2 regions of the Allobosea sp. TBD101 genome follow, and region 1 is predicted to be linked to the other one. Evidence: riboswitches for the same ligand, from Rfam matches in the RefSeq annotation. Region 1 holds a riboswitch; the other holds the start of a gene.
What was found. Region 1 has a riboswitch for cobalamin ahead of AC6RIC_RS24840 (TonB-dependent receptor plug domain-containing protein). Riboswitches for the same ligand answer to the same signal wherever they lie in the genome.

Region 1 (15,747 bases):
CCGGCTATTCCGCCGGACGCATTCCCGTGTGAAGATCGCGCATCGGAGATGGATGACCGGCATGACGCAAGCCTACACGCTCGACGCTCTGAAGCAGGATGTCACCGCCGGCCGCATCGATACGGTTTTGGCCTGTCTCGTCGACATGCAGGGGCGCCTGATGGGCAAGCGCTTCCATGCCGCCTTCTTCCTGGAGAGTGGGCATCACGAGACGCATAGCTGCAACTACCTGCTCGCGACCGACATGGAGATGGAAACCGTAGCCGGCTATGCGGCGACGAGCTGGGCCGCCGGCTACGGCGACTACACCATGAAGCCCGACCTCTCGACCTTGTGCCGCGTGCCATGGCTCGAAGGCACCGCGCTCGTGCTCTGCGACGTGCAGGACCATCACGGCCATGACATTCCGCATTCGCCGCGCGCCGTGCTGAAGAAGCAGGTCAGGCGGCTCGAGGCGATGGGGCTCAAGGCCTATATGGCGACCGAGCTCGAATTCTTCCTGTTCGACCAGAGCTACGAGAACGCCTGCGCCAGCGGCTATCGCGATCTCAAGACGGCGAGCAGCTACAACGAGGACTACCACATCTTCCAGACGACCAAGGAAGAGGCGGTGATGCGGGCGATCCGCAACGGCCTGCAGGGCGCCGGCATCCCGGTCGAGAACTCCAAGGGCGAGGCTTCGGCCGGGCAGGAGGAGATCAATGTCCGCTATGCCGACGCGCTGACGATGGCGGACCGGCATGCGATCATCAAGAACGCCTGCAAGGAGATCGCCTGGTCGCAGGGCAAGTCGATCACCTTCCTCGCCAAGTGGAGCAACGCGCATGCCGGCTCCTCCTCGCATATCCACCAGTCGCTCTGGAGCGCCGACGGCAAGACCCCGCATTTCCTCGATGCGCAGGCGAAACACGGCATGTCGCCGCTGATGCGGAACTATGTCGCGGGGCTTCTCGCCCATGCCTCCGACATCACCGGCTTCCTCGCGCCTTATATCAACTCCTACAAGCGCTTCGTCGCCGGTACCTTCGCGCCGACCAAGGCGATCTGGAGCGCCGACAACCGCACCGCCGGCTACCGGCTCTGCGGCGCCGGCACCAAGGGTATTCGCATCGAATGCCGCGTCGGCGGCTCGGACCTCAATCCCTATCTCGCCATGGCGGCGCTGCTCGCCGCCGGCATCGACGGCATCGAGAAGAAGATGGAGCTGGAGGAGGCTTTCGTCGGCGATGCCTATGGCGACCGGAACGTCCGCGAAATCCCGAAGACCCTGCGTGATGCGACCGTGGCGCTGAAGGGCTCGGCGATGCTGCGCAAGGCCTTCGGTGACGACGTGATCGACCATTATGTCCGCGCCGCCGAATGGGAGCAGGAGGAATACGATCGCCGGATCACCGATTGGGAAGTGAAGCGCGGTTTCGAACGCGCCTGACCGCCCCCCTCCTCCCGCAGCAAAAGCCTTCAGCCAGACGGATAGTGACGATGACGATGATCCGATGCGTGTCGCCGGTGGACGGCTCGGTCTATGCCGAGCGGCCTGCCCTGAGCCTCGACGGCGCCAAAGCCGTGGTGGCTCGCGCCCGCAAGGCGCAGAAATCCTGGGCGAAGCGCCCGCTCGACGAGCGCATCGCGCTGGTGCTCAGGGGCGTCGCGCGGCTTAACGAGATGGGCCAGGAGGTGGTGACCGAGCTCGCCTGGCAGATGGGCCGTCCGGTGAAGTATGGCGGTGAGTTCAAGGGCTTCAACGAGCGCTCGAACTACATGGCCTCGATCGCGGGCGAGGCGCTGGCACCTGTTGTCATCGAGGACAGCGCCGCCTTCAAGCGCTTCATCGCGCGCGAGCCGCATGGCGTCGTCTTCGTCATCGCGCCATGGAACTACCCCTATATGACCGCGATCAACTCGGTCGCGCCGGCGCTCATCGCCGGCAATGCGGTCATCCTCAAGCAGGCCAGCCAGACGCTCCTCACCGGCGAGCGATTGGCACGCGCCTTTCACGAGGCCGGCGTGCCGGAGGAGGTCTTCGCCAATGTCTTTCTCGACCACGAGACCTCGTCGCGCCTGATCGCCGGGAAGCAGTTCGACTTCATCAATTTCACCGGCTCGGTCGCGGGCGGGCAGGCGATCGAGCGCGCGGCGGCCGGCACCTTCACCGGCATCGGGCTTGAGCTCGGCGGCAAGGACCCCGGCTATGTCATGGAGGACGCCGATCTCGACAAGGCCGTCGATACGCTGATGGACGGCGCGACCTTCAATTCCGGGCAGTGCTGCTGCGGTATCGAGCGCATCTATGTGCATGAGAGCCTCTACGACGCCTTCGTCGAGAAATCGGTCGCCTGGGTCTCGAATTACCGGCTCGGCAACCCGCTCGATCCCGAGTCCTCGCTCGGCCCGATGGCGCATAAGCGCTTCGCACAGGTCGTCCGCGAGCAGATCGCGGAAGCAACCGCGAAGGGCGCGCGGGCGCTGGTCGATCCCAAGCTCTTCCCGCAGGACGATGGCGGCGCCTATCTCGCGCCGCAGATCCTGGTCGACGTCGATCATTCGATGACGATCATGCGCGAGGAGACCTTCGGCCCGGCTGTCGGCATCATGAAGGTGCACGACGATGCCGAAGCGCTCGCGCTGATGAACGATTCCAAATACGGCCTTACCGTCTCGCTCTGGACCGGCGATGCCGAGCGTGCCGCCCGTTTGGGTGCGGAGCTTGAAACCGGCACCGTCTTCATGAACCGCGCCGATTATCTCGACCCGGCGCTGTGCTGGACCGGCGTCAAGGAGACCGGGCGGGGCGGCTCGCTCTCGGTCATCGGCTTCCACAACCTCACCCGTCCGAAATCCTACCATCTGAAGAGAGCTGGCTGATGCCGATCACCGCGAACTGGAGCTATCCGACCGCCGTCAAGCTGGGCGCCGGGCGGATCAGGGAACTGGCCGACCACTGCAAGGCGCTCGGCATGAAGCGGCCGCTGCTCGTCACCGATCGCGGGCTGGCGACGATGGCGATCACGGGCCGCGCGCTCGACATCCTCGAGGCCGGCGGGCTCGGCCGGGCGATCTTCGCCGATGTCGATCCGAACCCGAACGACCGCAATCTCGACGACGGCGTCCGCGCCTTCAAGGCGGGCGGGCATGACGGCGTCGTCGCCTTCGGCGGCGGTTCCGGCCTAGATCTCGGCAAATGCGTGGCCTTCATGGCCGGCCAGACCAGACCCGTCTGGGATTTCGAGGATGTCGGCGACTGGTGGACGCGCGCCTCTGTCGAGGGCATCGCGCCGATCGTCGCCGTGCCGACCACGGCTGGCACCGGCTCCGAGGTCGGCCGCGCCTCGGTCATCACCAATTCGCAGACCCATACCAAGAAGATCATCTTCCACCCGAAATTCCTGCCGGGCGTGACGATCTGCGATCCCGAGCTCACGGTCGGCATGCCCAAGGCGATCACCGCCGGCACGGGCATGGATGCCTTCGCGCATTGCCTCGAAGCCTATTCCTCGCCTTTCTTCCATCCGATGAGCCAAGGCATCGCGCTCGAAGGTATGCGGCTGGTGAAGACCTATCTGCCCCGCGCCTATGCCGACGGCAGCGATATCGAGGCGCGCACGCAGATGATGGCGGCGGCCGCGATGGGCGCCGTCGCCTTCCAGAAGGGGCTCGGCGCGATCCATTCGCTCTCCCACCCGGTCGGCGCGGTCTACCATACCCATCACGGCACCACGAACGCCGTGGTGATGCCGCCGGTGCTGCGCTTCAACCGGCCGGCGATCGAGGAGAGGATCGCGGCCGCCGCCGCCTATCTCGGCATCGCCGGGGGCTTCGACGGCTTCTACGATTTCGTGCTGGGTTTACGCTCCGATCTCGGCATCCCCGACAAGCTCGGCGCGCTCGGCGTCGGCACCGACCGGATCGACGAACTGGCCGAGGCCGCCGTGGCCGACCCCTCGACCGGCGGCAACCCGGTGGAGCTCACGGTCGATGCGGCGCGCAAGCTGCTGATCGAATCGATCTGAGATCGAAGATGACTATCGACCGGCGCGCAGTTGGCGGACGATGTTCGCAGCGCGCCGGATCGCGGTGATCGCAGCCCCGACTGCGATCAGCCAGAGCGCTCCGACGAGGATCTGGTTGTGCCCGTTCCAGAGCGGCTCCGCCAGCGAGAGCACGGCCGCCGCGGTGACCACCGCCATGCGATGTTGCTTGGCCATTGGCCCCGAGAAATCGGCGGGCAGTCCGCAATTGCGGCCGAGTTCGCGGGTATAGGCGGTGAGCACCGCAAAGGCCGCCGCGGCCCAGCCCAAGGCCGGCTGGCCCACGCCATAGCCGACGCCGACAAGGATCAGGATATCGGCGACGCGGTCCGGGAAATCGTTCCAGAAGGGTCCGTCCGGCGCCTGCTTGCCGCCCTCGATCGCCACCATCCCGTCGAAGAGGTTGCAGAGCAATCGGAACTGGCAGAACAGGGCTGCGACGAGCAGCAAAGCAACGCGGGAGCCACCGGTGGCCGCCCCCGCTTGCCAGAAGGCGATGCCGGCGACGGCCGCCATCGCCATGCTCGCCATCGAAATCTGGTTCGGCGTCACCGAGGCCGTGCTCAGCTTGCGGGCGATCGTGCGGGCCCAGCCGGAATCGCGGCTGGCGAGCGGGCGGCGGTTCTCGTCCTGCGCCATGATTCAGGCCTTCCGGGTGCGCCAGAGCGAATAATTGTAGAGCGCGGCATAGCTCGTCGCGACGGTGAGCGGCACGGCGATGGTCTTCGCGATCTCGGGCGTGCCGCCGAGCGTGTGCAGGATCGTCAGCAGGGTCGCGGAGACGAGGCCGGCGATCACGGGCGGCGCCAGCAAGGCGGCGAGGCCGGAGAAGCGGCTGGCGAGACATTCGATCGCGCGTTTCAGGACCAGCGTGATCGTCGCCGAGATCGCGCCCTGCAGCAGGCCGGCATGGAGCGGCGCCGGCATCGGATGGGCGCGGTTGGCGAAGGCCGCCCAGCCGCCCATCGCGAGGAAAGCGAAGCCGACATGGACGATGCTGCTCCGCATCAGGCGCGCGAAAGGCGGGCTCATACGGCCGACCAACCATAGCGGACGAGATGGAAGAAGATCGGCGCAGAGAAGACGACCGAATCGAGCCGGTCGATGAAGCCGCCATGGCCGGCAATCAGGTTGCCCCAGTCCTTGACGCCGCGGTCGCGCTTGATCGCCGACATGACGAGCCCGCCGAAGAAGCCCATGAGAACGATGACCAGCGCGAGGAAGGCCGCCTGAAGCGGCGTGAACGGCGTCATCCAGGACAGGCCGGCGCCGACGGCGGTGGCGCTGAGCGCACCGCCGACGAAGCCCTCCACCGTCTTCGAGGGCGAGAGCTTCGGCGCGATCTTGGTGCGGCCCAGAAGCTTGCCCCAGACATATTGCAGGACGTCGCTGATCTGCACGACGATGACGAGGAAGGCGATCAGCAGGACATTGCGGCCCTCATAGCCGGCGATATCGAGGCTGAGCAAAGCCGGCACATGCGAGGTGGCGAAGACGCAGATCATCAGCGCCCACTGCACCTCGGCGATGCGGATCAGGAAATGGTCGGTGTCGCCGCGCGCCGCGGCGATGATCGGCATCAGCAGGAAGGCGTAGACGGGAATGAAGATCGAGTAGAGCCCGTACCACTCGATCCAGATCAGGTAGTACTGCACCGGCAGCACGACGAAGAAAGCCGTAGCCAGCGCCCAGTGATCGGCGCGGCGCGTATCGGTCAGCGTGATGAACTCGCGCAGCGCCGCGAAGGAACAGAAGCCGAAGAGCAGGGTCACACCGGTCTTGCCGCCGATGAGCGCGAGCCCCATCAGCACGACCATGACCCACCAGGCCCGGATGCGGTCGTTGAGATTCTCGACCACGGCATTGGAACCGTCTGGCGAGAGCTTGCGCTGCAGCACGAAGCCGATGGTGGAGGCGACGACGAGGACGCCGAGAATGCCGGCGAGCACGGCGACCAGATCGGGATGCGGCATCGTCATGACGCGTTCGCCTTCGGGGACAGGGCGAGCAGCGCGGCCTCAGTCCGCGCCAGGAAATCGGGCTTGGCCTCGCCCTCATCGAGGCGAAGCGGCGCGCCGAAGGTCACGGTGCAGATCAGCGGGATCGGCACGAACTCGCCCTTCGGCATGACGCGGTTGAGATTGTCGATCCAGGCCGGCACCAGCGCCACGTTCGGCCGCGCCTGCGCCAGATGGAACAGGCCGCTCTTGAACGGCAGCAGGCGCGCCTCCGTGGTGTTGCGCGTGCCTTCCGGGAAGACGATCAGCGATGAGCCGGCATCGAGCGCCTCGGTCATCTGCACGATTGGATCACTGGTGCGGCTCCCGCGATCGCGGTCGATCAGGACGGCATTGAAGACGTCGCGGCCGATGAAGCGGCGCAAGGCGCCTTTCAGCCAGTAATCGCTCCCCGCGACGGGACGGGTCATGAAGCGCAGGCGCCGCGGCAGCACGGTCCAGATCAGGACGAAATCGCCATGGCTGGCATGGTTGGCGAAGTAGATGCGCTGCTCGTCCGTGGGCTCGATGCCGGCCCAGCGGCCACGGACGGCCGTGATGAAGCGGGCGAAGAAGAGAATGAGCGCGCCAGCCAGACTTGCCCCTGCCTCACGCATTCCCCGATCCACCCCCGTTAGCCGTCTAGACGAGGTAGCGCCTGTTTCGAGCCCTGTCGATATCGGCGCCGCTCAGGGCGCATCTTCATTGTCGAGCCTGCGCCAGGGCAGAAGGAAGGGCTCGCCGGCATGGGAGCCGCGCAGGGCGTGGACACCGAAGACCTGCGCGAGCCTGACGTCGTCGAGGACATCCGCGGCAGGCCCGTCGGCAACCCGCCGGCCGCGATCGAGCAGCAGGAGCCGGTCGCAGAAGCGGGCGGCGAGCGTCAGGTCGTGCAGCACGACGACGACCCCGGTGCCGTCGCGGCTGATCCGGCGCAGCAGTTGCAAGCTGTCGAGCTGATGCTGCGGATCGAGGCCGGCCAGCGGCTCGTCTGCCAGGAGATAAGGCGCCTCCACCGCCAATGCCCGCGCCAGCAGGACGCGACGGCGCTCGCCGCCCGAGAGCGTGCCGACCGCGCGGCCGGCGAAGTCGGCGACGTCGCAAAGCGCCAGCGCCCGTGCGACCGCCTGCCGGTCAGCTTCGCCGGCCTCGGCGAAGGGGCGGCGATGCGGCAAGCGACCGAGCCCGACCAGCGCCTCGACGGAGAGAGCCGCAGGCGCCTCGCCGCCCTGAGCGAGAAAGGCGACGCGGCGCGCGAGCGTGGCTCGACCGAGCTCCCGTGCCGTAGAGCCGTCGTAATCGACGCCGCCACGGTCAGTCGCGAGCAGCGCGGCCAGCACGCGCAGCAAGGTCGTCTTGCCGGCGCCGTTGGGGCCGATCAGGCCGAGAACCTCGCCAGGCCGGACCTGCGCATCGACCCCTTGCAGGATCGGCCTGCCGCCGAGCGAAACCGTGAGGCCGGACGCCGTGATTGCCATCACATGGCCTCCCGGCGCAGGCGCTGCACCAGCGCGAAGAGGAAGGGCGCGCCGATCAGCGCGGTGACCACGCCGAGCTTGAGTTCCGGCCGGACCGGCATGAGCCGCACGCCGATATCGGCCGCAAGGACGAGAATGGCGCCGCCGAAGCCGGAGGCGATCAGCAACCGGCCCGGCTGATGGCCGACCAGAGGGCGCAGCAGATGCGGCACGACCAGACCGACGAAGCCGATCGCGCCGGTGACGGCGACCGCGCTCCCGACGGCCAGCGCCGCGCCGCCGACCAACCGCGCCCGCAGCCAGGCGAGGTCGAAACCGAGGCTCGCGGCCGTGTCCTCGCCGAGGCTGAGCGCATCGAGCGCCGGCGCCGCCGAGGCGAGCAGGACCCAGCCGAGCAGCATCAGGGGCAAGGCGAGCGCGACATGGTTCATGCTCCGATCCGCCAGCGAGCCCATCAACCAGAAGACGATCTCCAGCGCCGCATAGGGATTGGGCGCGAGATTGAGCGCGAGCGCGGTCGCAGCTCCGGCAAAGCTGTTCAGCGCCACGCCCGCAAGGATCAGCGTGGTCGTGCTCGCGCCGCGGCCGAGCAGGACGAAGAGGATCACGGTCGCCAGCAGCGCGCCGGCGATACCGCCGAGCGGCAGGGCAAGGGCAAGGCTGGCAGAGAGCCCGCTATAGAAGGCGAGGACGGCGCCGAAGGCCGCGGCGCTGGAAATGCCGATCACGCCGGGCTCGGCGAGTGGATTGCGCAACAACCCCTGCATCGCCGCGCCGGCCATGCCAAGGCTGAAGCCGACGAGGGCGCCGAGCAGGGCGCGCGGCAGGCGCAGTTCGTAGAGCACCAGCGCCGGCAGGCTTTTCTCCCCTGCGAGGAGGTCCGTCACCGCCTGGCCGAGCGCCAGGGGCGCGTAGCCGACGGCCATGGACATCACGGTCGCGGCCAAGGTGGCGAGAGCGAGCAGGCTCAACAGCACCACCGGCCTGACGCCGCGTGAAGCCTCCGACCTCATGACTTCTCCTCCACGGCACGCACCAGCATTTCGATCGCGTCGAGCACGCTCGGGCCGGCGCAGGTCCAGAGCCGCGACGGCAGCGCGACAAGCTTCAGCCGGGCGCCGAGCCGGTCGATGACAGGATGGTGCAGGATCTCATGCGCCAGGGACGGCGGGCCGTCCGGCGTCTCGTTCAGGATCAGAACCTCGGCGCGGCCAAGCGCCACGGTTTCGAGCGCGATCTGGCCATAGCTCTCGACGCCGAGCTCGGCCGCGATGTTGACGAGGCCGGCGCGTGTCAGAATCTCGTCGACGAGCGAACCCCGGCCAACCGTGAAGCCGCTGGGACGGAGCACGACCGCCCGCAACGGCCGCTCGACGCGGCGGGCGGCCAGAGCCTGCAGGCGCTGCTCGATCCCGGCGAGCAAGGCCTGTCCGCGCGTGGGCTCGCCGAGCAGGTCGGCCATCTCCGTGATCTGCGCCTTCATCTCCGCGAGATTGCGGGGAACGCCGAACTCCCTGACCGTAACGCCGACGCGCCCGAGCAGGGAAACGGTGGCGCGCGTCGTATAGGCACCGGCGACGACGAGATCGGGCTTGAAGCCCAGCACCTCCTCGGCAAGGCCGTGATTGGCGGGGACCCGGCGCGCGGCCTCGGCCATGTTGGCGTTGCGCGGGTCCTGCGACAGCCACGTCACCGAAGCGATGCGTACGGGATCGGCCAGGCGCAGGACGAGCTCGTCCGTGCACATGTTGAGCGAGACAATGCGTGCCGGCCGGTCCGCAGCAAGCGAGACCGATGCCATCGCGCCCGCAAGCGCGATGGGCAGGAGGCAGGCGCCGCGCAGACGGCGCAGGACGAGAGGCAGGTTCATCCGCCGATGGCCACCTTGATACCGCCGAAGACACCGAGGCCCGGCACGAGGAAGCCGACCGGATTCTCCCAGCGCTTGTCGAAGAGGTTATCGACCCGCCCGAACACCGTCACCTTGTCGGTCGCCTTGTACTCGGCGGCGAGGTTGACCAGCGTCGCACCCTTCGCCCGCATGCGGGGCACCGAGAAGTCGCGGTTGCCGTCGACCCAGGAGCCGATATGGATCAGCGTCGCCGAGAGGCTGAGCTTGTCCGTCGGCGTCCAGGTCGCGGTCGCGCTCGCCTTGTGGCGCGGCCGGCGCAGCAGCTCCTGCCGCGCGATCTCGTCCTTGGCGAGGGTGAAGGTGTAGTCGGCGCGGATGCGGAACTGCGGCGAGATTTCCAGCGCGGCGAAGGCCTCGACGCCCTTCGTCTTCGCCTTGCCGATATTGGCGTAGGAATCGCGCCTTGTATTGGTGACGATCAGGTTCTCGATATCGTTCTGGAACCAGGTCGCGCCGAGTTGCAGGCGCTTGTCGAAGAGCGGCTGCTCGAAGCCGACATCCCAGCCTCGGCTTTCCTCCGGCTTCAGGTTCGGGTTGCCGAAGAAATTGTAGCCGGGACGATAGTCGATGAAGAGCTCGCTTAGCGTCGGCGCCTTGAAGCCGGTGCCGTAGCTCGCCTTTAGCTTGGTCTCCGTACCTGGGATGAGGACGGCCGGCGCGATGCGGTAGGTCGTGTGCCCGCCATAGCTGTCGTCATGGTCGTGGCGGATGTTGGCCGCCATGAAATAGCGATCCTCGATATTGCCCTGGTATTCGAGATAGGCCGCCTTGTTGCCGTTCGAAGCGATCAGGCTCGCCGTATCCAGCCGCTCGCGCTCATATTGCAGGCCCGTGATCAGGTTGTGGCCCTTGGTGATCTCGAGATTGCCGCGCCAGTCGAGCTTGGTGCGCTCGCCAAGGCTCTGATTGGGCAGGCCGAGCAGGCCGGTCACCGCGGAAGCCGTCCGCGTCCCCCTGTCCTGGCGTGAATAGGACACGCCGAAGGTGTTGACGAAGCGGCCACTGAGCGGGTCCCAGACGAGTTCGCCACGGGTGAAGGCCTGCGCATAGTTCTGCTGGGAACGATAGGGCGAGGGCTTGCTCGGGAAACCGGTGTCGCCGGTATTGCGCAACTGGCCGTCCTGATAGCGACCGACCCAGTTGAGCGTCAGCGTATCGGTGAGGGCGAAGCCGAGACGGCCGGAGTAACTGTAATTGTCGAAGATGTTCGGGTTGATCCGGCGGCCGGGCGGCACGAGGTTCGGTGGCGTCACCTCGGTCCCGTCGGCGCGGAAATGGGCGGCGTTGAAGGCATAGTTGAACCGCGCGTCGCCGCCGCTGAAGCCGAGGGACTGGTTGAACGTGCCGTGCGATCCGCCTTCGACGCGCGCGGTCATCTTCGGCGGCCCCTCGCCGCGCTTCGTGGTCACCGAAATGACGCCGCCCAGCGCGTTGGCGCCGTAGAGGCCGCTCTGCGGGCCGCGCAGCACCTCGATGCGCTCGATATCCTCGGTCAGCATTGAGCCGAAATCGAAGGAGCGGTTCGGCGCCGAGGGATCATTGGCCTCGATGCCGTCGATCAGCACCTTGACGTGGTTGGAGTTGGTGCCGCGCATGAAGACCGAGGTCAGGCCGCCCGGCCCGCCGGTCTGCACGATGTTGAGGCCGGGCACGGCGGCGAGCGCCTGCGGCAGCGTCCGGCGCTGCTGCTGTTCGATATCCCGGGCGGTGATGACGGTGACCGAGCTCGCGATCTCGCGCGCGGGTGTCGGCGTGCCCGTGGCGCTGACGACGATCTCGTCGAGCGCCATCGTCGCAGGAGCGGGTTGGGCGAAGGCCGGGGCTGTTGCGCCGGCGATGGCGAGGCAGGAGGCGGAGAGCAGCAAGCGGCCGCGTCCGGCGGCCGGGAGGAAGACGTTCACGATGGAGACCTCGGGCGTTGACGTCAGTGGCACGTCACCGCGAACGCGATCTCCCATCAGCCGTATGAAAGACGGCGAACGGTCGAATCAGCAATCGGCGCACCCCGGCCGAACGTGTCCGCGTGTGACCACGGCTGACGGCAGGTCTCCTGGCTCGCGGGTCGCTGCCCTTCACCGCCTTCCCAGGTCCGAGGCCCCAGTGGCGTATGGCGAAAGGCTCGCCGCTTACAGTTGCGGGGGCAGCCACGGCATGGGGTGGCTCGCCACCCGCACCGCGTTCCCTTTTGATCCCGTGAGGGAACCGTCGGATCGACGAGTAGGGCAAAAAAGTGGCGACGTCAAACAGCTGCCTTGCCGACATCGGGGGCATGAACAGGCTCGGCAATCGTGGCGACTGCGCTATACTCGCAGCAACAGAAGCAGATAGGCACCCGCTCGATGCTGGCCGAGACTTTGCCCCCCGCGAGCGTGGGCGTTACCGTCAAACTCTACGACGACCTCTCCTCGGCCATCGTCTCCGGGGAGATCGCGCCCGGCGCCAAGCTGAGCGAGCCGGCGATCGCGCGCCGCTTCGGCGTCAGCCGCGCGCCGGTTCGCGAGGCGATCCGGCGCCTGCAGGAGCGCGGGCTCGTCACCTATGTCGCCAATCAGGGCGCGCGCGTCGCCGAGCCGAGCGCGGCCGAGTTCCTCGCCCTGCTCGACGTGCGCGAGGCGACCGAGGGCATGGCTGCCCGTCTCGCCGCCGAGAGCATGAGCGAGGCCGAGATCGCGGCGCTCGATGCACTGGTCCGGGGCCATCGCGGCGAGATCGAGCGCAACCCGATGGGCGCCTATCTCCAGGACGAGCCCGAGGCCGATTTCCACCGCCGGATCGCCAAGGGCAGCGGCAATCCGATTCTGGCCGAATTGCTCTGCGAGCAGTTCTACCCGCGCCTGCGCCTGTGCCGGCGCCTGCATTCGACCGTTCCCGGGCGCGGCCGCGAGGCCTGGGGCGAGCATATGCGGATCACCGAGGCGATCAGCCACCGCGACGGCGAACTCGCGGAAATCCTGATGCGCCGCCATATCCGCGCCGCCCGCATGGCGCTTCAGGCGGCGCTAGCCGTGAGCGAAAGCGCCAAGCCGGGCAAGCGCCGGAACGGTGGGAAGCGCTGATCCGGTTCAGCCGGTAGCAGCGACCGACTGCCCTTCCGCCTCGGCGCGGCGGCGGCGATGGGCGAGCAGCGGCGGCACGATCAGGACCAATGCCGCGATCCCGAGCAGCGTCGCCGCGATCGGCGTGCCGACCAGCACGCTCCAGTCGCCCTGGCTGACGGCGAGCGCGCGCCGGAGCTGGATTTCCGCTTGCGGGCCGAGGATCAGCCCGATCAGGGCCGGCGCGATCGGGAAATCATGGACGCGCGCGACATAGCCGACGAGGCCGAGGCCGCACATCAGCGCCAGATCCATCCAGGAGGTCGAGAGCCCCCAGACGCCGACCATCGCGAAGACGACGATGCCGCCATAGATGTAGTGCCGGGGGATCAGCAGCAGCCGGACCCAGATGCCGACCAGCGGCAGGTTGAGGATCAGCAGGATGACGTTGCCGATATAGAGCGAGGCGATGAGGCCCCAGAGCAGATCGGGATTGGTCGCGAAGAGCAGCGGGCCGGGCTGGAGCCCGTAATTCTGGAAAGCGGCGAGCAGGACGGCGGCCGTCGCGGTCGATGGCAGGCCGAGCGTCAGCAACGGCACGAGGATGCCGGCGGCGGCCGCGTTGTTGGCCGCCTCGGGGCCGGCGACGCCCTCGATCGCGCCCTGCCCGAACTCCTCCGGATGCTTGGTCAGGCGGCGCTCCAGCGCATAGGAGAGGAAGGTCGGGATTTCCGTTCCGCCGGCCGGCAGCGCCCCGATCGGGAAGCCGATGACGCTGCCGCGCAGCCAGGGCTTCCAGGAGCGCTTCCAATCCTGTTTCGTCATCCAGCTTCCACCGGAGAGCGGATTGACGGCGGCCGGAGCCGCGCTGTGCCGGCTTGCGACATAGAGCGTCTCGCCGATCGCGAAGAGCGAGACCAGCACGACCGTGAACGAGATGCCGTCGAGCAGTTCGAGCGTGCCGAAGACCATGCGGGTCTGGCCGGTCTGGGTATCGATGCCGATCGTGCCGAGCGCCAGCCCGAAGAATAGGGCGGCGAAGCCGCGCACCATCGAGCGCCCCATCACCACGGCGACCGCGGTGAAGGAGAGCATCATCAGCGCGAAATAGTCCTCCGGGCCGAAGACGAAGGCGAGCTCGGCGATGGCGGGCGCGAGGAAGGTCAACGCCAGCGTGCCGATCGTGCCGGCAACGAAGGAGCCGATCGCGGCCGTCGCCAGCGCGGCGGCGCCGCGGCCACGGCGGGCCATGCGGTTGCCTTCGAGCGCCGTCATCACCGAGCCGCTCTCGCCCGGCGTGTTCAACAGGATCGAGGTGGTCGAGCCGCCATAGAGCGCACCGTAGAGGATGCCGGCGAACATGATGAAGGCCGAGGCCGGATTGACCTGTGCGGTCACCGGCAGGAGCAGGGCGATGGTCAGGGCCGGGCCGATGCCGGGCAGGACGCCGACCGCCGTGCCGAGGCCACAGCCGATGAAGGCCCAGAACAGGTTCATCGGCTGCAAGGCAACCGCGAACCCGCCGAGCAACTGGTTCAGGATGTCCATGGCTCAACCCAGCAGCGGGAAGAAGGGGCCAAGGCTGATGCCGAGGCGGGAGAAGCCGAGCCAGGCGAGGCTGGCGATCAGCGCGCCGATGCCGAGATCAAGCAGGGTACGGCGCGAGCCGAAGGCATGGGTCACCAGCGTGAAGGCCAGCATCGCGCTGAACGGAAAACCGAGCCAGCGGATCGTCAGCAAGGGTACGCCGACCCCTGCCAGCGCCATCAGGAAGGCGGGGCGCGAGAACGGCGCCTCCTCCTCGTCTTCACCGGCGGGTGCGAGCTGCCCCTTCAGCGCCTGAAGGATCAGCAGGAAGCCGAGCAGGACGAGCCCGAGCCCGACGGCGAGCACCATCGCGGCCGGCCCGACGCCGACATAGTTGGTGGTGGAGGCGATGCTGCGTGCGCCGTTGAGCCAGAGCGCGCCCATGATCAGGATGGCGAGCCCGAGCCACCAGGGCCGTCCACCCGCAGCAGCCGAACCGTTCTTCATCGATGACATCTGCCTTGCCGCCCTTCGCGATGGATGGCGGGCGGCACGCTCAGGCGCGCCGCCCGGCTTCGACGGAGGCTATTTCAGGATGCCGACTTCCTTGAGCGCGCTCGTCCAGTTGGTCTCCTCGCTCTTGAGGAAGGCGTTGAAGGCGTCGCCCGGCAGATAGGCGTCCTCCCACCCTTGCGTCTTCAGCGTCTCCTTCCACTCCTTGGTGGCGTGGAGCTTGGCGAAGCGGTCGAGCCAGGTCTTCTTGGCGGCGTCGCTCATGCCGGGCGCGCCGACGAAGCCGCGCCAGTTGCCGACCTCGACCGGGATGCCGGCTTCCTTCAGCGTCGGGGCATTGAGCCCGTCGACCCGCGTCGGGCCGGAGGTCGCGATGATGCGGATGCGGCCGGATTCGGCGAAGGCACGGAATTCCGAGGCGCCGGAGATCGCCGCCTTGATCTTGCCACCGCCGAGCGCAGCGAGGATCTCGCCGCCGGAGAAGGCGACGAAGTTGATCTTGCCGACAGGCGCGCCGGCATGCTTGGCGAGCAGCGCCAGCATGACATGGTCGGCGCCGCCGGCCGAGCCGCCGCCGACGGAGAGCGCGCCGGGATCGGCCTTGAGCGCGGCGATGAAGTCCGCCGGGGTCTTGATCGGCGAGTTCGCAGGCACGGCGATGGCATTGTACTCGTTGGTCAGGCGCAGCAGCGGCGTCGTGTCCTTGAGCGAGACCGGCGTCTGGTTGGTGATGACGCCGCCGACCATGATGACGCCGGTGACCAGCAGGGCGTTGTCGTCGCCCTTGGCGGTGCGGACGAATTCGGCGAGACCGATCGTGCCGGCGGCACCGCCCTTGTTGGTGAAGGACGCCCCGTCCGTGAAGACCTTGGACTGGGCGAAGGCCGCCATTGTGTGGCGCCCGGCGCCGTCCCAGCCGCCGCCGGGATTGGCGGGGATCATCACCTTGGCCGGTTCAGCGAGGGCCGCACCAGTGCCGAGCCCCAGGGCCAGGACGCCGGCCATCGTCAAACGCTTCAGCATCTTTCATCTCCTCCCGTTGTCGTTACGCCGCCCTTTTCGAGCTGGTCGCTTCTTGCCGCATCATCCGCGGTTCGGGCGCCGGGTCGTTCCGGCGCCCCGCTGTCCTCACGCACTGCGCTCGCGCTGGGGCATGCCTTCCGGCGTGATCGTCGCGACGATCGAGGCGTCGAGTGCTTCGTAATCGGCGAGCCCGATCGTCTTGTAGAGCTCGACCCGCGTCTGCATCTGGTCGACCAT
Region 2 (15,747 bases), 1.4 Mb from region 1:
CGATAGCGTGGTGCTGCCGCTGGTCGATGTCTCCGTCGACCTTCACACCGCTGGCCATTCCGGCGACTCGGCGCTTTCGACCAACATGCACTACGTCTCCGACGCCAAATTGCGCGAGCGTACCATGGCTGCGGCGGCGGCCTTCGGCGCGCCCTACAATGTCGTGTTCTGGGGCGTCGACGAGGGCGCGACGCTGACCTCTTCGGTCGAGCGCCGCGGCATCCTGTCGCTCGGCACCGAGCTTGGCGGCTGGGGCCGGGTCAATGTCGAGGGCGTGCGCATCGCCGACCGGGCGCTGACCAATATCCTCAAGCATTGCGGCGTGATGGACGGCAAGCCCGACACGACGCAGCGCGACGGCTCGCCCGGCACCCGCCACATGATGGTGCGCGATGCCGCCGGCTATTCCTTCGCGCCGGCCGGCGGACTGTTCGAGCCGCGCAATGTCGTCGGCGACATCTGCCGCGCCGGCGATCTCGCGGGCTACCTGCATTTCGTCGAGGACATCGACCGCGAGCCGCTGGAGGTGCGCTACCGCCGCGACGGCGTGCTCTGGATGTCCGCCGGTCCGGGCCGGGTCCAGCGCGGCGACGCGGTTGCCGTGCTGATGGAGGATTACGACGCGGTGCGCGCCGCCGCCTGACCAAGCTTACGCCTGAACCACCACGTGCCTGACCATCAATCCTGAGGGGACAAGAACATGGCAAAGCACCTCATCTTCGGCGCCGCCCTCGCGGCAGCGCTTGTGCTCGGAGGGGCGCAAGGCGCGCTGGCCCAGCGCAAGGGCGGCGACGTCGTCATCGGCATCAGCCAGGCGCCGCCCTCGCTCGATGCGCAGATCACCTCGGCGCAGGCCTCGCGCAACGTCACGCTCCACATCTTCGAGACACTCTATGCCCGCGACGAGAACGCCAAGCCGGTGCCGGAGCTGGCCGAGGGCGTGACGGTCTCGCCCGATGGCAAAACCTATGTCTTCCCGATCCGCAAGGACGTGACCTTCCATAACGGCAAGAAGCTCGATGCGGCCGATGTCGTCGCCTCGCTGGAGCGCTACCGCAAGGTCGGCGCCTCGCCGGCGCTGGTCGCCGCCATCGATACGATCAAGGCGAGCGGCGAGCACGAGGTCACGGTCACGCTGAAACAGGCGCAATCGACCTTCCTCGACAATCTCTCCTCGCCACGCGCCCCGATCGCGATCTACCCGGCGAGCGAGGCCGCCAAGGAGGCCGGCAAGATCGAGGTCATCGGCACCGGCCCCTACAAGTTCGTCGAGTACAGGCCGGACAGTCACGTCAAGCTGACGCGCTATGACGGCTATGCGCCCAATCCGAAGGGCACCGGCCGGGACGGCTTCGCCGGCAAGAAGGAAGCCTTCTTGGACACCGTGACCTTCCGCTTCATGCCGGAAGGCGGCGCCCGCAGCGCCGCGCTCGAGGCCGGCCAGATCCAGCTCAACGAGACCGTCGACGGCCCGACCGCCAAGCGGCTGGGCACCGACAACCGCTTCACCATCCACAAGTCGATGCCGTTCGGCCTGCAGGTGATCAAGTTCAACCAGGCGCAGGCGCCGGCCAATGACGTGAATTTCCGGCTGGCCGTCCAGGCGGCGCTCGATATGGAGGAGATCATGGCGATCTCCTATGCCGATATCTACCAGATGGATCCGAGCTGGCTCTATCCGGGCGCGGCCTTCCATTCGACCGTCGGCAGCGACAAATACAACAAGAACGACATCAAGCTCGCCAAGGAATTGCTCGCCAAATCCTCCTACAAGGGCGGCAAGATCACCTTCATCACCGACAATCTGCGCCCCAATGTCGACACCGCGACGCTGGTCCAGCAGAAGCTGAAGGAGATCGGTGTCGAGGTCGACATTACCGTCGCCGACTGGCCGACCGTCTCGAAGATCGGCTTTACCCCGACCGGCTGGACCTTCTGGACGCACGGCTTCGGCATCGAACCCTATGAAGGGCCGGGCTCGGTGATGGCGCCCTGGGTCAACGGCCTGTCGCAGCAGGCGAAGGACCCGGAGATCGACCGCATCGCCGCCGCCTTCAACGCCGAGATGGACGAAGGCAAGCGCAAGGCCCTCTTCGATGCCTTCCAGAAGCACATGTACGATGCGGCCGTGGCGATGAAGGCCGGCAACTACGGGGTCTTCCAGGCCTCGACGGCGAAGCTCAAGAACTTCAAGCCCTATCGCATCCCGCGCATGTGGGGCGTCTGGCTGGAGCCCTGAGTGGTCTTTTGGGCCTCTTTAGCCCTCATCCTGAGGAGGCCCGCAGGGCCGTCTCGAAGGATGGTCCAGATGGTTCCGGAGCCTCCTGAAACATCCTTCGAGACGCCGCTGGCGCGGCTCCTCAGGATGAGGGCTCTCGGAAGCGAACCCGGCCCGCTGGTCTGACCCTGCGGGCCGCCTGGCGGCGGCGCCTTCACCTTTCACTCGACGAGGAGCGGCATGGGACATTTCCTGATCCGCCGGCTCGCGGGCGCCTTTCTCGTGCTCGTCCTGGTCTCGCTGATGTCTTTCGCGTTGATCTGGCTGGTGCCGGGCGATCCGGCGGCAGCCTTCCTCGACGCTTCGGCGACACCCGACCAGGTCGCCAAGCTGCGCAGTGCGCTCGGGCTCGACCTCTCGCTGCCGCAGCAGATGTTCGGCTGGTATGGGCGCATCCTCAGCGGCGATCTCGGCCAGTCGATCCTGCTCAACCGCTCGGTCACGGCCGCCCTGATCGAGCGCCTGCCGGTCACGCTCTCGCTGGCGGCATTGGCGCTCGCCTTCGCCGTCTTCTTCGGCGTCGCGGCCGGCATCATCGCCGCCGTCAATCACAACCGCTGGCCTGATCAGGCGGTGATGACCACGGCCCTGCTCGGGCTTTCCGTGCCGGATTTCTGGCTCGGCCTCGTCATGGTGCTGGTCTTCGCGGTGGCGCTCGGCTGGCTGCCGAGCGGCGGCTTCACGCCCTTCATGGAATCGCCGGGCCAGTGGCTGCGCGGCATGGTTCTGCCCGCGCTGACGCTGGGATTGGTGCAGGTCGGCTTCATCGCCCGCATGGCGCGCGCCTCGATGCTCGACACGCTCTCGCAGGATTATGTCCGCACCGCCGATGCCAAGGGGCTGGCCAAGCTGCATGTCGTCCTGCGCCATGCATTGCCCAACGCGATGATCCCGATCCTCACCGTGATCGGCATCGTCTCCGGCGCCTTGCTCGGCGGCGCGGTCATCGTCGAGCAGGTCTTCTCCATCCCCGGAATCGGCCGCTTGATCGTCGGCGCCATCGCCTCGCGAGACTTCCCGGTGCTGCAAGGTGGTCTGCTCTTCCTCGCGGTGGTTTATCTCGCGATCAATCTCGTCGTCGACATCCTCTACGCCGTGGTCGATCCGCGCGTGAGGCTGGCCTGATGCAGGGCACGCCTCTCGTCGGCCGCGCCCTCTGGGGGCGCCTCTTCCGTAACCGCTCCTTCGTGATCGGGGCGGTGCTGGTGCTGCTGATGGTCGCGGTCGCGCTTGCCGCCGATTGGCTGACGCCTTTCGATCCGCTCAAGAGCAATGTCCGCGCCCGCCTTGCGGCCCCAAGCGCCGTGCACTGGTTCGGCACCGACCATTTCGGTCGCGACATCCTCTCGCGCGTGATGATCGGCGCCCGCATCTCGCTCGCCATCGGTGCCTGCACCGTCGTGCTGGCGGGAATCGCGGGTACGCTGAGCGGCGCGATCGCTGGTTATTTCTACCGGCTCGACCAGCCGATCATGCGGATCATGGACGCGCTGATGGCGTTCCCGTCGATCGTGCTCGCCATGGTGGTCTCGGCGGTGCTCGGAGCCTCGCTGACCAATGTCGTTATCGCGCTCGCCATCGCCACGACGCCGCATACGGCCCGCATCGTGCGCGCCTCGGTGCTGCTCGAAAAGGAGCAGGAATACATCGCCGCCGCCCGCTCGATCGGCGTCGGCGAATGGACCATCCTGTTCAAGCATGTGCTGCGCAATGTCGCCGGCCCGCTGATCGTGCGCCTGACCTATGTCTTCGCCATCGCGGTGCTGGCCGAGGCTGCGCTCTCCTTCGTCGGCGCCGGTCCGCCGCCGCCGGCGGCCTCCTTCGGCTCGATCATCGCCCAGGGGCGCGACTTCATGCGCGAGGCCCCGTGGATCACGGTGTTTCCGGGCCTCGCGATCATCGCCTGCGTGCTCGGCCTCAACCTGCTCGGCGACGGCCTGCGCGACGTGCTCGACCCCCGCCTGAAATTCTGACCCCTAGAGGCTGTTAGTGACCATGGGAGGCATCTGATGAGGTCAAAACCGCAGAGATGGGAGGAGCATCGCGCCGCCGATACCACTGGTATCGGCAAGCGGTGCGACGCTGCAGCTCTGCGGTTTTCACCTCACCCGGAGGGCGCGGCGCTTTTGCGCGACTGCCGTGTCGTTCTTCGTAGCAAACCGGAAGGTTTGCGTCCTCGAACTCCTTGCATTCGCGCAAAATCGCCAGCGTCAAATCCCTCCCATGGTCACTAACAGCCTCTAGGAGCCGCCCGATGAAGCGCATCCTGATCGCCGACTGCAAGCAGGAGATCTCCTCCTTCAACCCGCTGCCGTCGCATTACGAGAATTTCCTGATCCATCATGGCGAAGGGCTTTACGTCCAGCGCGGCCAGAACCAGGAACTCGGCGGCGCGCTCGCGGTCTTCGAGGCGAGGCCCGATATCGAGATCGTGCCGACGATCTGCGCCCGCTCCGGCAGCGCCGGGCCGCTCTCGGCGACAGGCTGGAAGAAGCTCTCCGAGGAAATCCTCACTGCCATCTTTGCCAAGCTCGACCACATCGATGGCATCTATGTCTCGCTGCATGGCGCGATGGGGAGCGATGGCGAGCTCGACCCCGAAGGCTACCTGTTGGAGAAGCTGCGCGAGCGCGTCGGCCCGGACATGCCGATCGTGATCTCGCTCGACCTGCACGGCATCCTGACCGACCGCATGCTCCGCAACGTCGATGGTTTCGCGATCTACTGGACCTATCCGCATGTCGATTTCGCCGATACCGGACGCCGCGCGGCCGAACTCCTGCTGAAGCTGATGGCCGGCGGCATCAAACCCATCGCTGCCCGCGTCGTCATTCCGGCCCTGGTGCGCGGCGACGAGCTCATCACCAAGACCGGTTGCTATGGCGAGCTTCTGGCCGAATGCCGCCGGCTGGAGGAGGAGGGGCGGGCGCTCGCGGCCGGCATCATGATCGGCAACCCCTTCACCGACGTGCCCGAGCTGTGCTCGCAAGTGCTGATCCTGACCGATGGCGACAAGGCGACGGCCGAGCGCGAGGCGATCCGCTTGGCCGAGGAATTCTGGCCCTTGCGCTTCCGCATGCAGGGCAAGCTCGTCCCGCTGGAGCGCGCCATCGCGCAGGCCCGCAGCATCGACGGTCCCGTGATCTTCACCGATGCCGCTGACGCGACCTCATCCGGTGCCTCCGGCGACAGCAACCTGATCCTCGCCGCCTTGCGCAAGGCCGGCTACGGCAAGCGTGTATTGGCCCAGATCGTCGACGCGCCGGCTGCGGCTGCTGCGCACAAGGCCGGAGTCGGCGCGACGATCGAGGTCGCGCTCGGCGGTTCGATCGATCCCGCCCGCTTCCCGCCGATGAAGGTCAAGGCCAAGGTCAAATTGCTCTCGGATGGCGAGGCGGCGCTGGAGACGATGAAAGCGCCCCTGAGAGCCGGGCCGACCGCGGTTCTGACCTGGGACAACGTTACCGTCGTTGTGATGAGCCGCTCTGTCAGCCTGTTCGACCGGGCGATGTATTACGCCAACGGCATCGACCCGACCGATTTCGACCTGATCGTGGTGAAGTCGCCGCACACCGAGTTCCACATGTTCGACCAGTGGTGCGCGCGGAACTTCAACATCGATGCGCCCGGCGCAACCTCCGCCAACCTGAAAAGCCTGGGTCACACCATCTGCGCCCGGCCGATCTACCCGCTCGACGAGGGTGTCACCTTCACGCCCCGCGCCACGATCTACGAACTGTGAGGAGAAGACCTGTGCCCAGGATCGAGGCCGTCGATTTCTTCTATCTCGCCATGCCCGTCGTCACCGACGAAGCCGACGGCAGCCAGGATGCGCTGCTGGTCAGGGTCGCCGCCGGCGGCCATGTCGGCTGGGGCGAATGCGAGGCGGCGCCACTGCCCTCCATCGCCGCCTTCATCTGTCCGATGTCGCATGGCGTCTGCCGGCCGGTCGCCGATTCCGTGCTCGGCCAGACGCTGGAAGGCCCGGAGGATATCGCCCGCATCGCTGCTGCCGTCGCCTATAACTCGATGGACCTGCTGCAGGCGCCGCATACCTTCTCCGGCGTCGAGATGGCCTTATGGGACATCCTCGGCAAGATGCGCTCCGAGCCGGTCTGGCGCCTGCTCGGCTATGCCAAGAGCCATCCCAAGACGCCCTATGCCTCGGTCCTGTTCGGCGACACGGCGCAGGAGACACTCGACCGCGCCCGCGATGCCCGCAAACGTAGCTTCCGCGCCGCCAAGTTCGGCTGGGGGCCGATCGGCCGCGGCAGCGTCGAGGCCGATGCCGAGCATTTCGTCGCCGCCCGCGAGGGTTTGGGGCAGGACGGCATCCTGCTCGTCGATACCGGCCAGATCTTCATCGAGGATGTCGAGCGCGCCGCCGCCCGTCTGCCCGCGATGGAGAAGGCGAACGTGCTCTGGTTCGAGGAGCCGTTCCACGCCAGCGCGCTCGAAGCCTATGGCGCGCTCGCCAGGCGCAGCCCCAAGGTTCGCCTGGCCGGTGGGGAGGGCGCCCATAACGAATCCATGGCCCGGCAGCTCATCGATTATGGCGGCATCGGCTATGTCCAGATCGATTGCGGCCGGATCGGCGGCATCGGTCCGTCCAAGGCGGTGGCGGATTATGCGGTCGCCAAGGGCGTAACCTTCGTCAACCACACTTTCACCTCGCATCTGGCGCTCTCGGCCTCGCTCCAGCCCTATGCCGGCCTCGCCGATCACGAGATCTGCGAATACCCGGCCATGCCGAAGCCGCTCGCCACCGCGATCTCCGCCAATCATCTGGAGCGCGACGCGAACGGGCAGGTTGCGGCCCCTAATGCGCCGGGCCTCGGCATCGAGGTCGCGACGACCGCGCTGCGCAGCTATTTGCAGGAGGTCGAGATCTCCGTCGGCGGCAAGAGGCTCTACAGCACGTCAAGTCTCTGACGCGATGTTCGCTTGACGCAGCGCCACGCCCTTATAGGGTGTGCGCCGATCGAGGTTCTCCGGGTTGCTCCCGGAGCTAAGAGGGAATTCGGTGAGGTGCGACCCGCGCCAAAGCCGAGGCTGCCCCCGCAACTGTAAGCGGCGAGCTCTCCGTCCATCGTCCACTGGCGCCTGACGCGCCGGGAAGGCCGGGCGGAACAGGCATCGACCCGCGAGCCAGGAGACCTGCCCCGGTCGTCGAAGACGTCTTTCGGACGGGGTTTTCCGGAGCTTGTGAGTCGATGGTGGCCCTGTGCCGCCTTTCCGTCCCACATGCCAAAGCTGCCCCGGCCGTCATCTCGGGGAGCGATGAAATCCATGTTCACGAAGACCACTGCACCGGCCGCTCAGGGCGGCTTGACGGCTGCCTGTCGCGCATTCTATCAGAAATGCAACATTGTTACATTTCGGATGGCCTCGATGCCGGCAGCGCGCCCGTTCAATTCCCTGCTTCGCATGTCGGTCGCCGCGCTGTTCGGCGCTCTCGCCGCCGGCACGGCCACTGCGGCGCCGACCAAATATCCGCTGACGCTGGAGAATTGCCGCGAGACGATCACCTTCAACGCGGCGCCCAAGCGCGTCGTCGCGATCGGCCAGACCCAGACGGAAATCCTCTACGCGCTCGGCCTTGGCGACCGCGTCGTCGGCACGGCGGTGTGGTTCTCGCCGGTCGCCAAGCCCTATGAGGCGGTCAATGCCAAGGTGAAGCGCCTCGCCGATAACGACCCAAGCTTCGAGGCGGTGCTGGCGCAGGAGCCCGATCTCGTCACCGCGATGTTCGAATGGCATGTCGGGCCCAACGGCATCGTCGGCAAGCGCGACCAGTTCGCCAAGGTCAAGGTGCCGTCCTACGTCTCCCCGACCGATTGCGTCGGCAAGGACAATTCCGGTGCCGGCGACGGCGTCCGCACCCAGATGTTCACGATGGATCTGGTCTATCGCAACATCCGCGAATTCGGCGCGATCTTCGATGTCGCCGATCGGGCCGAGACGCTCGTCGCCGAGCTCAAGGCGCGCGAGGACAAGGCCGTCGAGCAGGTCTCGAAGCTGAAGGCGCAGGACGTTCCGGTCGTCGTCTGGTTCTCCAGCAAGGACATCAAGGGCGACGGCTTCATGGCCGGCAAGAACGGCGTGCCCGCCTATATCCTCTCCAAGCTCGGCGCCCGCAACGTCATCACGACCAATGAGGAATGGCCGCTGGTCGGCTGGGAGAGCATCGCCGCTGCCAACCCCGCCGTGATCGTCACCGTGAAGATGGATCGCCGCCGCTTCCCGGCCGACGATATCGAGAAGAAGCTGGAGTTCCTGAAGACCGATCCGGTCGCCAGCAAGCTGGACGCCGTGAAGAATAACCGCGTCGTCATCATGGATGTCGGTGCGACCCGCGCCGGGCTCGACACGGTCGACGGCATCGAGACGCTGGCCAAAGCGATCGCCGGATTCGGGCTCTCGCGTTGAGCCACGCCGCCCATGGGCCGAACTGGCCGGCGCGTGTCGCGATCGCGCTGGCCTCGCTGCTGGCGCTGATCCTCTCGGTCGCGCTGGCCGTGACTATCGGCGAGATGCGCATCCCGCTGGATACGGCCCTGAAGGCGCTCGGCAACGGGCTGTTCGATCTCGACTTTCCCATCAGCGCGATCCAGCAGGGCGTGATCTTCGATTATCGCCTCAGCCGCGCGCTGATGGCGGGGCTCTGCGGTGGCGCACTCGCCTTGTCGGGCGCGATCCTGCAGGCCCTGCTGCGCAACCCGCTGGCAGAACCCTATATCCTCGGCATCTCGGCCGGCGCCTCGACCGGCGCCGTCGCGGTGCTGATCCTCGGCATCAGCATCGGCGGCGCGGTGCTCTCCGTTTCGGCCGGCGCCTTCATCGGTTCCTGCGCTGCGCTCGTCGTCGTGGCGCTGCTGGCGGCAGGGGCGGGCGGGGCGAGCGATCGCGTCATCCTCGCCGGTGTCGCGACCTCGCAACTCTTCAATGCGGCGACCGCCACGATCGTCACGACGCTCGCCAGCGCCGAGCAGGCGCGCGGTGTGATGTTCTGGCTGCTCGGCAATTTCGGCGGCGTGCGCTGGCCCGACATCTGGATGGCGGCGCCGGTCGCCTTCATCGGCTTCGGCATCTGCATGCTGCACGCCAAGGCGCTCGACGCCTTCGCCTTCGGCGTCGACGCCGCAGCTTCGCTGGGCGTCGCCGTCACGCGGGTGAAGGTCGTGCTCTTCGCCACGACGGCGGTAATGACGGCGGTGATGGTCTCGATCGTCGGCACGGTCGGCTTCGTCGGGCTGATCATTCCCCATGCCGCGCGCTTCCTCGTGGGCTCCGGCCATGCCCGCTTGCTGCCAGCCTGTCTCGTCATCGGCGCGATCTTCATGATCCTGGCCGACATCCTTTCCCGCATCCTGATACCCCAGCAGATCCTGCCGATCGGCGTGGTGACAGCGCTGTTCGGCGCACCCGTCTTCGCGCTCATCCTCTACCGCGCCCGGAGGCCGGCATGACGCTCGCGACCCGCGAGGTCCGCTGGGGTGCCGGCGGCCGGATGATCGTCGACGGTGTGACGCTGGAAGCTGCACCCGGCCGGGTGCTCGGCCTGATCGGCCCCAACGGCTCCGGAAAATCGAGCCTGCTCCGGCTGCTCTGCCGCCTGCGCAACGTCGCGAGCGGCGTCGTCACCCTCGACGGAAACGACATCGCCAGCGTGCCCCGCCGCGAGCTGGCCCGCCGCCTCGCCTTCGTCGAGCAGCAGGCGACCACCGAGATTCAGCTGTCCGTCTGCGATGTCGTCCGCCTCGGCCGCACGCCGCATCGTGCGGCGCTGGCCTCGTGGAGCGAAGCCGACGAGGGCGCCGTGAACGAAGCGCTGGCGCGGGTCGGGCTCACCGAGCGCCACGATCAGTTCTGGCACACGCTTTCGGGAGGGGAACGCCAGCGCGTCCATATCGCCCGCGCGCTCGCGCAGGAGCCGAGCGAACTCATCCTGGACGAGCCGACCAACCATCTCGACATCCAGCACCAGCTCTCGATCCTGAGCCTGGTCCGACGCCTCGGCATCACCTGCATCATGGCGCTGCACGATCTCAACCTCGCCGCCATGTTCTGCGACGAGATCGCGCTGTTGCATGACGGGCGTCTTCAGGCGGCGGGTGCGCCGGAGGAGGTCCTGACCGCCGAGGCGATCCAACGCATCTTCGGCGTCGCGGTTTCTATCCGCCCGGGAGCCTCCGGGCGCCGGCACATCGAATATCTGGTCGAGGCCGACCCGCGGAAGGAAGCGTCCGGAAGCGTTTGAAGCCGCGCGGGGGGCAACCTCGGGCCGTTGCTCCAATCCGCGTGGGCAATCGTTTCGTCTGGACTTGCTCCATCTCCACTCGACCATCTGAACTGGGTCTTTCATGCCCGGCTCCGAACAGGCGCGGGCTCTCGGACTTCACTTGCCAGCATCTGGTCGGGCTTCGCCCTTGATGCTCTCGCTCATCACTCAATGATGGTCTTGAGCGGGATGTTCAGCCGCAGTGCCCCTGCCTGGTCGCCGGGCGCCCAGCGGTCGACATATCATTTCTGCATACAGATGTTCTGTAAAAGAATTTTCCGTATTTCCTCCAAGCCCTATCCTTCGACCTGTCTGTTCGATGCCTTGCGCCGGACGGCTCCGGGTGGCGCTCCGCTCCAACAAAAGCAACAGGGGCACTGGCGGCTGGGCGGGTCCGGTGGCTCGACGCTGCGCAGCGCGTTGCTGACCCAAATTTCTGGGAGGAAAACATGAAGCAGACCCGATTTTCGACTGGCGTTGCCGCCCTGCAATTCGCGGCGGCATGCGGAACCTTGATGGCGGGCATCTCGCTTGGCCACGCCCAGGCTCCTCAGCCGGGCTGGGTCGCCGTTTCGGCCTGCACGCCGGCGGGCCCGCTGATCCCGACCAACACCAACGAGAGCTGCGGTTCCGACATCCTGCAGCCGATCCTCGCCGGGCTCGTCACGACCGACGCGAAGACCGGCGCGATCATCGAGGATGTCGCCGCGTCGATCACGACCGCCGACAACAAGACCTGGACGGTCAAACTTCAGAAGGGACGCAAGTTCCACGACGGGACCGAAGTGCTCGCGAAGAACTTCGTCGATGCCTGGAACTGGGCGGCCTACGGCCCCAACGGCCAATCGAACAATGACTGGTTCTCCGTCATCGTCGGTTATGGCGATCTGAATCCGAAGGCACCGAAGGGCGAGAAGCCGCCGGTTCCCGCGACCAACCGGATGAGCGGTCTCAAGGTCATCGGCGACCATGAGTTCCAGGTCGAGCTGAGGATGCCGGTGCCTGTCTTCAGAGCCCAGCTCAGCTACAAGGCCTTCTATCCGATGCCGGATTCCTTCTTCGCCGATCCCGCGGCGTTTGGCCGGAAGCCGATCGGCGCCGGGCCGTTCCAGTTCGTCTCCGGCGCGCCGGATTCCGGATACAAGCTGGCGGCCTTCCCCGGCTATTCAGGGCCGGCAAAGCCTTCGATCAAGGGGGTCGACCTCAGGATCTATACGAGCCGCGAGGCGGCCTATAACGATCTGGTCGCCGGCAATCTCGACCTGCTGCGCGACATTCCCGCTTCCAAACTCGTCGCCGATCTCTGGAAGCGCGACCTGCGCGGTCGCGCCGTCATCCAGCCGCGCGCGAATATCCAGGCGCTCGGCATGCCCTATACCGACGCCAACCCGCAATTGCTGAAGCCGGCGATCCGGCAGGCGCTCTCGATGGCGATCGACCGCAAGGCGATCGTCGACATCCTCTTCAACGGCATCGGGCAGCCCGCCACCGGCTGGGTTCCGCCGGGCACCGAAGGCTACCAGCCCGGAGCCTGCGGCGAATATTGCAGCTTCAATCCCGAGAAGGCCAAGTCGCTGCTGGCGCAGGCCGGCGGCTACAAGGGCGAGATCAAGCTCTACTATGCGGGCGACAGCGAGGTGAAATCCGCGATGGATGCGGTCTGCAACAGCATCCAGAACACGCTGTCCATCGCCTGCGTGACCTCGGCACTGTCCGACAACGCGACGTTCCGTTCGTTCACGCGCTCCGGCAAGGCCGATGGCCCGTTCCCCTCGAACTGGACCATGGATTACCCCTCGATCGACAATGCCCTGATCCCGCTCTACTCGAAGGATGGGACGTCCAACCGGGGCGCCTATGAAAACGCCGCCTTCGATGCGCTGCTCGACAAGGCCGCGAAGGAAGAGACCTCCGCCGCGATCAAGACCTATCGGGAGGCCGAGCGTATGCTCACCGCGGAGATGCCGCGCGTGCCGCTCTGGAACCCGGCCATGACCGTCGGTCACTCGCCGAAGGTGCGCTCCGTCACGCTCTACGCCAACGGTCGCATCGACTACTCGGCCCTGTTGCTGAAGGACTGAGGCGGAGCATCCGCCACGGCCGAGACATGCGAGCGACGACATGACGGGCTACATCCTGCGCCGGCTGCTGCAGTTCATCCCGGTGTTCCTGGGGACGACCTTCGTCGTCTTCTTCCTGGCCTGGGGCATGCCGGGAGACCCGCTCGCGGGCAAATGCGGCGATCGGGAATGCCCGGACGCCTTCGTCGCGGCAGCGACCGAGGAGTTCAAACTCGATCGCCCGCTGATCGTCCGCTACGGATACTACCTCGCCGATCTCGGGCGCGGCGACCTCGGCCGCTCCTTCACGGGGCGCGATGTCTCAGAGCAGCTCGTCGCGGCCTTTCCCGCGACGGTCCGGCTGGCGCTCCTGGCCGTGCTGATCGAGGTGCTGCTCGGCATCACCATCGGCGTCGTCGCGGCCCTGCGTCCGGGGAAGACATTCGACACCGCGACCATGATGCTGGGATTGGGGATCATCGCCTTTCCCAGCTTCGTCATCGCCAATCTGGCGCAGCTCGTCTTCGGCGTCCGCCTCGGCTGGTTCCCGGTGACGGTGAGCGATCCGACGAGTTTCGCCGAGCTCCTGCTGCCGGCCATCGTTCTGGCGCTGGCGCATCAGGTCACGCTCTCCCGCCTGACGCGGTCAGCCGTGATCGAGAGCATGCAGAGCGACTATATCCGCACGGCCCGGGCCAAGGGGCTCGGCGAGGCGCGCATCGTCGTCGTGCATGCCCTGCGCAACAGCCTGATCCCGGCCGTGACCTATATCGGCAAGGATATTGGCGGCCTGCTCGCCGGGGCGGTCGTGGTCGAGGGCGTCTTCAACATCAGCGGCGTCGGCGGGCTGATCGTCCAGTCGATCCGCAGCCATGACGGCATCACCATCGTCGGCGCCGTCACCGTGGTCGTCGTCGCCTATCTCTTCATCAACCTCCTGGTCGACCTCTCCTACGCCGTCCTGGACCCCCGGATCCGCTATGACTGATTGTCTTCAGGCTGCTCCGCCCGCCGGAACAGAGCCGCGCCGGCCCAGCCGCTCTCTCACCGGCGAGGCGCTGGCCCAACTCGGCCGGTCGCCGCTCGTCTGGGTCGCGCTTGTGATCCTCGTGATCCTCGTCGCGATGGCGGTCGCGCCGGGCCTCTTCACGAATGTCGATCCGCAGCGCTGCATGTTGCTGAACTCACGCAAGCCGCCTGCCTACGGAAGCTGGTTCGGCTTCGACATCCAGGGTTGCGACGTGTTCGCGCGGACGGTCCACGGTGCCCGTGCCTCATTGTCCGTGGCGCTTCTGGCGACGCTCGGAAGCTCTTTCATTGGCGGAATGCTGGGGCTCGTGGCCGGCCTGAAGGGCGGCGTGGTCGATGCCGTCATCTCGCGCGTCACCGATGTCGTCCTCGGCCTGCCGACCTTGCTCGGAGCGATCGTCATCCTCGCCACGCTGGGCAGTTCCGGCAGCGGCGTGCTGCGTCTCGCACTGGTGCTGTCGCTGCTCGGCTGGGCGACGGAGGCGCGGCTGATGCGCGCCAGCGTGCTGCAAACGCGGAATGCCGACTACGTCGATGCCGCGCGCGCCGCCGGCGCAAGCAGTCTCCGGATCGCCCTTCGCCACGTGCTGCCGAATTCGGTCGCGCCGCTGCTCGTGCTCGCGACGCTCTCGCTCGGCGGCTATGTGGGGACGGAAGCGACCCTGTCCTATCTCGGCCTGGGGCTGCAGCCGCCGGTGATCTCGTGGGGCACTGCGATCAGCGACGCCCAGCCCTATCTCGCCACCGCGCCGCATATGCTGCTTTTTCCCAGCCTGGTGCTGACCGTCACCGTGCTGGCGCTGGTGATGCTCGGTGAGGCCGTCCGGCGCGCCTTCGATCCCCGCTCGCGATGATCCGCCCGGTAGCGCAGCGATACCGACCGTCGAGGTAACTGCTTTGATGAATCCCTTCGCACCTTTCCTGAACAATCGGCTGTTCGACGGCGGTCCCCGCGATACCCTCCTCACGCGGAAGCAGGCCGCGGCCGACCTCGTGGCCTTGCGTGACATCATCCGGGACCGCCATTCCTATGTGGCGGCGGTCGCTTATCCCTATGAGCGGGCCATCGACGCGATGACCGCGCAACTGCCGGAGCAGGTCTCGATCCGCAACCTCGCCCTCCAGATCCAGAAGCTCGTCCAGCATCTCGGCGATTCCCACGCCCAGGTCGTCGACTGGATGCAGGAGCTGCCGAGTGGCGTCAGCCCTTTCGCGGTCGGCATCGAGAACAACCTTGCCTTCGCCTATGATCCGCAGACGCGGCGCCTGCTCGATGCGGAGCACCCGTTCATCAGCTCCATCGACGGCCGGCCGTTCTTCCAATGGCTGGAAAAGGCCGGCGACATCACGAGCGGCCCCTATGCCTCGCGCTCGCAGCGCCTGGCGCGCAGCCTGCGGCTGCTTCGCCATGTCGGCTACATGCGTCGCGAGCTCGGGCTGCCGGAGGCTTCCGATATCGCGCTCGAGCTGTGCGACACGACCAATCGCTCGACCAGGACTGTCATGGTCCCGGTCGCGGAGGCGCTGGAGATGTCCGGGCCGTTGCTGCCATTGTCGAACGAAAGCGGCGTCCGGCCGGGGAATATCGGCTATCTCCGCATCTATTCGCAGAGCGACAGCACTCTCGCCGCGCGTGTCGACGCGCTGATGGCGCCCCTGCGCGACACCGACGCACTGATCATCGACGCAAGACAATGCGGCGGCGGGACGCGCGAGTGCCTGTCTGCGCTCTTTCCCTATTTCATGACGCCGGAGGACGGCCCCTACATCCATAACGTCGCGCGGTTGAGAGCGCCGGCCGATACGCCTGTCCAGACCCTGATCGACCTGCTCAAGGTCGAGGACAAGGCGATGTTCTTCCGTGCCGACCCGGGCCGCCCTGCCGACGAAAAGACCGCTCTGGAAGCCCTGCTGGCTGGATTCCACCCGCAGTGGCAGGTGCCTGAGGGCGACTTCACCGACTGGTATTACGGCGTGCTGAGCGCCTTGCCCGGCAAACTGCACTACGACCGGCCGGTCTACCTCCTGATGGACTGGGGCGTCGGCAGCGCCGGGGACATCTTCGTCTCGACCTTCAAGGGTTGGCGCAACGTCACGCT

Region 2: it holds a riboswitch for cobalamin, as region 1 does, so the genes downstream of both, AC6RIC_RS18115 (ABC transporter substrate-binding protein) here and AC6RIC_RS24840 (TonB-dependent receptor plug domain-containing protein) in region 1, are expected to answer to the same signal.

The regions. Positions count from the first base shown of each region.
Region 1 is NZ_CM187543.1:5,108,031-5,123,777, forward strand. Features, by position in the region: gene AC6RIC_RS24790 (glutamine synthetase family protein) at 62-1,429, shown strand; gene AC6RIC_RS24795 (aldehyde dehydrogenase family protein) at 1,480-2,862, shown strand; gene AC6RIC_RS24800 (iron-containing alcohol dehydrogenase) at 2,862-4,007, shown strand; gene AC6RIC_RS24805 (CDP-alcohol phosphatidyltransferase family protein) at 4,020-4,664, opposite strand; gene AC6RIC_RS24810 (hypothetical protein) at 4,668-5,057, opposite strand; gene AC6RIC_RS24815 (phosphatidate cytidylyltransferase) at 5,054-6,004, opposite strand; gene AC6RIC_RS24820 (lysophospholipid acyltransferase family protein) at 6,001-6,639, opposite strand; partial or broken gene AC6RIC_RS24825 (ABC transporter ATP-binding protein) at 6,712-7,428, opposite strand; gene AC6RIC_RS24830 (FecCD family ABC transporter permease) at 7,500-8,513, opposite strand; gene AC6RIC_RS24835 (ABC transporter substrate-binding protein) at 8,510-9,370, opposite strand; gene AC6RIC_RS24840 (TonB-dependent receptor plug domain-containing protein) at 9,367-11,313, opposite strand; cobalamin riboswitch at 11,436-11,634, opposite strand; gene AC6RIC_RS24845 (GntR family transcriptional regulator) at 11,701-12,468, shown strand; gene AC6RIC_RS24850 (tripartite tricarboxylate transporter permease) at 12,475-13,995, opposite strand; gene AC6RIC_RS24855 (tripartite tricarboxylate transporter TctB family protein) at 13,999-14,481, opposite strand; gene AC6RIC_RS24860 (Bug family tripartite tricarboxylate transporter substrate binding protein) at 14,560-15,510, opposite strand; gene prpB (methylisocitrate lyase) at 15,616-15,747, opposite strand, start outside.
Region 2 is NZ_CM187543.1:3,716,258-3,732,004, reverse strand. Features, by position in the region: gene AC6RIC_RS18145 (succinylglutamate desuccinylase/aspartoacylase family protein) at 1-643, shown strand, start outside; gene AC6RIC_RS18140 (ABC transporter substrate-binding protein) at 701-2,239, shown strand; gene AC6RIC_RS18135 (ABC transporter permease) at 2,459-3,403, shown strand; gene AC6RIC_RS18130 (ABC transporter permease) at 3,403-4,251, shown strand; gene AC6RIC_RS18125 (M81 family metallopeptidase) at 4,533-6,020, shown strand; gene AC6RIC_RS18120 (mandelate racemase/muconate lactonizing enzyme family protein) at 6,032-7,210, shown strand; cobalamin riboswitch at 7,246-7,457, shown strand; gene AC6RIC_RS18115 (ABC transporter substrate-binding protein) at 7,670-8,707, shown strand; gene AC6RIC_RS18110 (FecCD family ABC transporter permease) at 8,704-9,747, shown strand; gene AC6RIC_RS18105 (ABC transporter ATP-binding protein) at 9,744-10,538, shown strand; gene AC6RIC_RS18100 (peptide ABC transporter substrate-binding protein) at 11,009-12,640, shown strand; gene AC6RIC_RS18095 (ABC transporter permease) at 12,681-13,607, shown strand; gene AC6RIC_RS18090 (ABC transporter permease) at 13,600-14,502, shown strand; gene AC6RIC_RS18085 (S41 family peptidase) at 14,549-15,747, shown strand, end outside.